DNA from 2 places in the Marinomonas maritima genome. Region 2 is predicted to be linked to the other one. Evidence: predicted binding sites of a transcription regulator. Region 2 holds the regulator's gene; the other holds the start of a gene.
What was found. The regulator sigma-54, encoded in region 2, starts transcription at its own class of promoters, with help from an activator protein. The targets are predictions, from matches to a motif close to TGGCACNNNNNTTGCTNT.
Positions count from the first base shown of each region.

Region 1: the regulator sigma-54 is predicted to act here: its motif matches at 1,084-1,101, upstream of M3I01_RS17045 (amino acid ABC transporter substrate-binding protein).

Region 1 is NZ_JAMZEG020000004.1:408,346-411,769, forward strand. It holds gene M3I01_RS17035 (helix-hairpin-helix domain-containing protein) at 1-126, shown strand, start outside; gene lrp (leucine-responsive transcriptional regulator Lrp) at 167-643, opposite strand; gene M3I01_RS17045 (amino acid ABC transporter substrate-binding protein) at 1,186-2,208, shown strand; gene M3I01_RS17050 (amino acid ABC transporter permease) at 2,324-3,424, shown strand, end outside.
Region 2 is NZ_JAMZEG020000002.1:1,063,359-1,066,782, forward strand. It holds gene lptA (lipopolysaccharide transport periplasmic protein LptA) at 1-155, shown strand, start outside; gene lptB (LPS export ABC transporter ATP-binding protein) at 156-881, shown strand; gene M3I01_RS11075 (RNA polymerase factor sigma-54) at 957-2,432, shown strand; gene ptsN (PTS IIA-like nitrogen regulatory protein PtsN) at 2,450-2,899, shown strand; gene M3I01_RS11085 (HPr family phosphocarrier protein) at 2,910-3,179, shown strand; gene mgtE (magnesium transporter) at 3,193-3,424, shown strand, end outside.

The sequences.
Region 1 (3,424 bases), on a different contig from region 2:
GTACCGAAAAAATTACTCGATAAGTTAGTAGCAGAGCGCCCTTTTCGTTCAGAAAAGGCCGTACTCAATGTCAAAGGAATGGGGCCTGCCATGTTAAGCAAAATAATCGTCGAGTTAACAAACTAATCAATACGTTATTTCGAATCAGCAGCCATTCGTTAATTACCTAAGGAATATTAACGACCGTAGTGTTTTTTACTTCTTCCATTGCGACATAGGTCCGAGACTCTCGAACATGCGGTAGCGTTAATAACGTTTCTCCTAATAGCAGACGATACGTATCCATATTGGATACACGTGCTTTTAGAAGGTATTCAAAGTCTCCAGCAATGAGGTGACACTCTAAGATTTCTGGAATTTCTGAAACGGCCGTTTTAAACTCATTAAAACCTTCAGGTGACGTTGTCTTAAGGCGAATCTCGACAAAAACAAGCAATCCCGCGTCAACTTTCTTTGGATTTACTAAAGCACAGTAGCCTGTAATATAACCATTACGCTCTAAACGACGCACTCGCTCTAAACAAGGAGTGGCGCTTAATCCTACCCGACTCGCCAATTCAACATTCGATAAGCGACCATTAATCTGCAGTTCACGTAGAATTTTTTTATCTAGGCGATCGAGCGGTTTTGATGAGTTATCCATCTGATGTGGATCTCCTTACATGACTTCAATTGAAGTTTAAGTCTACCATGCAGGTTACGAAGTATGGAAAGTGCTTTATTCAATATATTTAATACGGGTATTTGAACCGGTTACAAAAAAGCACCAAAATGTCGCGAAAAGATATTTTCGAGCAAAATAGAACACGTCATAGTCATAATTGCCCCACTATTGTGCACCGTTCTTATTCGGAATAGGCTACAGCCCTTGCTCTCCGCGCCTTTGAAAAAATCGTATCTCCTTCACAAAAATATAAAAAATTACGCTTTAATTAACTGAAAGTGCAAAAAATAAGTATAGAACACCTCCTTACTGATATTTTATCCTTGACTACGCCTCCAAAGAGTAATTCTATAGGGGAATGTGATGACCTTTGTAGAGGAATCATCTACATATTCCAAACAACAAGAATAATTAAATGTTGGCACTAACTTTGCTTTGATTAACAAACAGATCTTAGGATCTGGTATCTAAAGTTCAGCAAGATAACAACATATATAAAAACGCCTGGGAGGCTCAATATAATGAAATCGAATGTTGGTAAACTACTGTCTACTGCAGCCATCGCCGCAACTATCAGCGCTGGTGCAGCTGCATCAACTCTTGAAGATGTAAAAGCAAAAGGTTTTGTTCAATGTGGCGTAAGCCTAGGCGTACCAGGATTCTCTAACGCCGATTCAAATGGTAATTGGTCTGGTATTGATGTTGACGCTTGTCGCGCAACCGCTGCTGCAATCTTCGGTGATGCTCAAAAAGCAAAATTCACTCCTCTTTCAGCGAAAGAGCGTTTCACTGCGCTACAGTCAGGTGAAATCGACATTCTAACTCGTAACACGACGTGGACTTATACTCGTGACGCCTCTCTAGGTCTAGATTTCACTGCGGTTAACTTCTATGACGGCCAAGGTTTCATGGCTCGTAAAACGCTTGGGGTTACGTCTGCACTCGATCTTGATGGCGCAACAGTTTGTACAGAACAGGGTACAACGACAGAATTAAATATGGCTGACTTCTTCCGTAAGCATAAAATGTCTTACGTTCCTGTTGTTGTTCAAAAAGCAGATGAAGCTTTGGCAGCGTACGCTTCAGGTCGTTGTGACGTATTCACTACGGATAAATCAGGTCTAGCAGCTCACCGTTCTAAGTTAGCTGATCCAGCCGCTCACATTATTCTTGAAGAAACTATTTCTAAAGAGCCTCTAGGCCCTGTTGTCCGTCATGGCGACAACCAGTGGAAAGATATTGTAACGTGGGCAATGTTCGTTCAGGTTAATGCTGAAGAAATGAACATTACTTCTAAGAATGTTGCTAAAATCAAAAAAGAAACTAACGATCCAGGTATCAAGCGTTTACTAGGTGCTGAAGGCGATATGGGTGCTCAACTAGGCCTATCTGCTGATTGGGCTTACAACGTCATCGCTAAAGTCGGTAACTACGCTGAAGTGTTTGAACGTAACGTTGGACCATCTACTCCAGTAAATCTTCCACGTGGTATTAACAAATTATGGACTGACGGTGGAGTTATGTACGCGCCACCAGTACGTTAATACCTAAAAGCTACCTGCTTCGGGTATTTACCCAGCGACTCTAAAATACTAGAGTCGCTGGGTTTCTCCCCCCTTCCTTACACATCTGACGAGCATTTCAATTGCCTGAACTAAGATGAGCGATAAAACAACTTCAAGTAATAAAAGCCTTTTGAATGACGCCGGTACTCGCGCCTTAATCTTTCAAATTGTGCTTCTAGCAGCGGTTGTCTTCGTAGGTTATTATTTATTTAGTAATTTACAAGCAAACCGAGCTGACCAAGGTATTTCTACTGGTTTTGCGTTTTTAAACCAACCAGCTGGATTTCCCGTTCTTATCCACCTAATTGAATACACTGAGGCTGACACCTACGGACGAGCGTTTTTTGTTGCCCTAATTAATACGGTTGTTATTTCATTAATGGGAATCGTATTAGCGACCATTATTGGTGTTGTCATGGGCTTAGCCCGTCTATCTAATAACTGGTTGGTAGCGCGCTTAGCAACGGTATACGTTGAAACTCTGCGTAATATTCCCTTATTGTTACAAATGTTTTTCTGGTATTTCGCTGTTCTTGCAGCCTTACCCATACCTAAAAACAGCATAGTATTTGCGGATTTTTTCTTAAATAAACGTGGAATCTACTCTCCAAACCCAATGATCCAAGACGGTTTTGGTTTTGTAGTGGCTGGATTTGTACTGTCGATTGTTGCATCTATTGCTTTAGTCGTTTGGGCGAAGAAACGTCAAACAAAAACAGGCCTTTGGTTTCCTGCTTATTGGGCTTCTTTAGGTATGATCGTTGTTATTACCTTTTTAGCGTTAGCAGCATCAGGTTTCCCTATCGAGTTTGATCTTCCACAAAAAAGCCGCTTTAACGTCACAGGCGGGATGGTTCTTCCACCAGAGTTTGTTGCTGTGCTTGTCGCACTGTCTACTTATACTGGTGCTTTTATTGCAGAGATCGTTCGTGCTGGTATTTTGTCTGTAAATTGGGGACAAACTGAAGCCGCTCGCTCTTTAGGGCTAAGAGACAGCTTGACTCAACGTTTGATTGTTTTACCTCAAGCATTACGAGTTATTATTCCACCACTTACTAGCCAATTCCTAAACTTAGCGAAAAACTCATCACTTGGTGCCGCTATTGCGTATCCTGAGTTAGTTGCTGTAGTTATGGGCACGACACTGAATCAAACAGGTCAAGCAGTAGAAAGTATCGGTCTTTGTATGCTGGTT
Region 2 (3,424 bases):
TCACTGGTAACGGCTACTTAAGCCGAATGAAAAACTCTATAACTGCCGATTACATTCTTTATATGATTAACGATGGAACATTCAGTGCAGAGAAAAAAGATTCAGGACGAGTATCCATGACATTACAACCACAAGTACCTGAGGAAAAAAAATAAATGGCCCTACTTGAAGCGAAACATTTAGCAAAAAGTTACAAAAAACGCCAAGTAGTGAAGGATGTTTCTATTGCTGTCGAATCAGGTCAAGCCGTTGGCCTACTTGGTCCAAACGGGGCTGGCAAAACCACCTGTTTTTATATGATAGTTGGCATGGTAGCAAATGACGCTGGCGGCATATTTATCGATGGCGTAGACATCACTCAGGACGCCATGCACACTCGCGCCCAAAAAGGTATTGGCTACCTTCCTCAGGAAGCCTCTATTTTTCGAAAAATGTCCGTCGAAGACAACATCACGGCTATTTTAGAAACTCGTAAAGAGCTAACAAAAAGCCAACGAAAAGACAGACTCGAAGACTTATTAGAAGAGTTTCACATTACCCACATTCGTGAAAACTTAGGAATGGCGCTATCAGGTGGAGAAAGGCGACGTGTTGAAATAGCAAGGGCTCTGGCCATGAACCCTAAGTTTATCCTACTGGATGAACCTTTCGCAGGCGTCGACCCTATTTCTGTCGGCGACATCAAACTCATCATTAAGCACCTTCAAGAAAGTGGAATCGGCGTCCTAATTACCGATCACAATGTTAGAGAGACTCTAGACATTTGTGATAAGGCTTACATTGTTGGCAATGGTTATATTATTGCTTCTGGCGATGCCAGTACCGTCATCAACAATGAACAAGTAAAAAAGGTCTATCTAGGCGACGACTTCCGTCTGTAACCCCTTATCATTGCTGTAGAAAGGGAGTAGTATGCATAACTCGTTCCAATTCATTCAAATAAAAAGAGTTGCTCTATGAAGCAGTCTTTGCAACTAAAACTCGGCCAACAGCTGACCATGACACCACAGCTACAACAAGCCATTCGCTTGTTGCAGCTTTCCACGTTGGACCTGAAGCAAGAAATTCATGAATTTCTTGAATCTAACCCTCTTCTTGAGCTTGATGACGACGAACAGGTTCAAAACGATCAACCTGCAAGTATTGAGTCAAAAAGCGCCCCTGAGGCGACCGTTGATAGCAATAATGAAGAAGCGCGTGTTGAATCAGAGTGGACAGAAAGCATTCCTGAAGAACTGTCTATTGACAGCAACTGGGATGACACATACCAAAACTCTGCGGCCGTGAGCGATCATAATAGCTATGAAGGTGAAAGCGACTTCGAAAGCCGCAACGCCCCAGCAGAAAGTATACAAGACCATCTAATCTGGCAATTAAATCTAACCCATATTTCTGACCGAGACATTGAAATTGCTTACGCTATTATCGAATGCGTTCAAACCGATGGCTATCTAAGTATTTCAACTCAAGACATTTGGGAGTCCCTTTGTGTTGAATTAGAAGATTTAGACATGGAAGAAGTCATCGCAGTACAGCATAGACTGCAACGTTTTGACCCAGTTGGCGTCTGCTCCATTGATTTGCGGGACTGCTTGCTTGTTCAACTAGAGGCATTTCAAAATCACCCTCTTTATAAAAGCACATACAATCTCATTGACCATTATCTACCATTACTAGGCAATCGAGATTTTGCACAATTAAGCCGAAAAACAAAACTAAAAGACGAAGCCCTAAAAGAAGTTGTTAATTTAATACAACAACTTAACCCGCGTCCGGGCTCAGTGATCGATGCTGATGATACAGATTATGTCATTCCTGATGTATCCGTAAAAAAACACAATGGCATATGGCAAGTTGAGCTAAATAATGATGCCCTCCCGCCTATCAAAATAAACGAAACCTATTCCGCCATGGCGAGTACGGCTGCCACGACTGCAGCAGATGTAAGCTACATTAAAACGTCTCTTCAGGAAGCCAAATGGTTTATGAAAAGCTTACAAAGTCGCAACGAAACACTCTTAAAAGTGGCCAGCTGCATTGTAAGTCGACAAATTGATTTCTTTGAATTAGGTGAAGAAGCCATGAAACCGATGGTTCTTCATGATGTTGCCGAAGAAGTTGGCATGCATGAATCAACCATTTCTAGAGTAACAACACAAAAATACATGCACACACCAAAAGGTATTTTTGAACTGAAGTACTTTTTCTCCAGTCATGTAAATACAGCGTCAGGTGGAGAATGTTCTTCTACTGCAATACGAGCTATGATTAAGAAACTTGTGGCTGATGAGCCAGCAAAAAAACCACTGAGTGATAACAAGTTAGCCACTGTTTTGGCTGACCAAGGCATACAGGTTGCTAGACGAACTGTTGCCAAATATCGAGAGGCGATGAATATCCCTCCTTCCAATGAACGAAAACGACTGATCTGAACGGAAACCATTTCATCATGTCCTTGAAATCATTATTAAAAGCTGAGCTCGTTTTGGCGAAGCAAGATATTGTTAGTAAAAAACGAGTTTTAGAAAGTATCGCCGACATTGCATCCAATCGGCTGCATTGCAATAACGAGGCCGTTTATGACGCCCTATTAGGACGAGAAAAGCTTGGAAGTACAGGCATAGGCAATGGCATAGCGATACCTCATTGCCGCCTAGAGTCTGCAAACCATACCGCCATTGTCGTGATGTCATTACAAGCTCCGATAGATTTTGACTCGATTGATAAGAGAGCCGTTGATCTTATATTCGCCTTAATCGTTCCGCCTAATGAATGCGATCAACATCTTGCAACATTGGCCCAAATCGCAGAATTAGCTCAATCGCCTGAAGCGCTCGACAAGCTACGAACCGCTCAAACCAACGAAGATCTATTTAATATTTTTGACTCATTAATATAGGAAGTAAAGCATGCAGGAAGAGTCCATCACCATCATAAATAAACTTGGCTTGCATGCTCGCGCTGCTGGCAAATTAGTGGAAACAACGTCACGCTTTTCTTGTGATATCACCATAGAAAAAGACAGTCGTAATGTAGACGGCAAAAGTATTATGGCAATGATGATGCTTGCCGCTGGAAAAGGAACGAACATTCGAATCAAAACCAATGGAGAAGATGAAAAAGAGGCAATCAAAGCCGTTGTTGAATTAATTAACAATCGTTTTGGTGAAGACGAGTAACCCGACAATGTCAATGTCAGAGAAAACCACTCTCAATCACCTTAAAACGGTCACCGAATCCCTTGAATCCGGCGCCACAATGCAAACCCGTTATTTACTTAATGGGGCATTGCCAGCGCAAGACGTTGCCAGACTATTAGAGTCCTCACCCCCCAAAGAGCGTAAATTGCTCTGGGAGCTAATCGAAGCAAAGAATGAAGGCGAGGTTCTACAATACCTCAGCGAAGATATTGGCGTTCAATTCA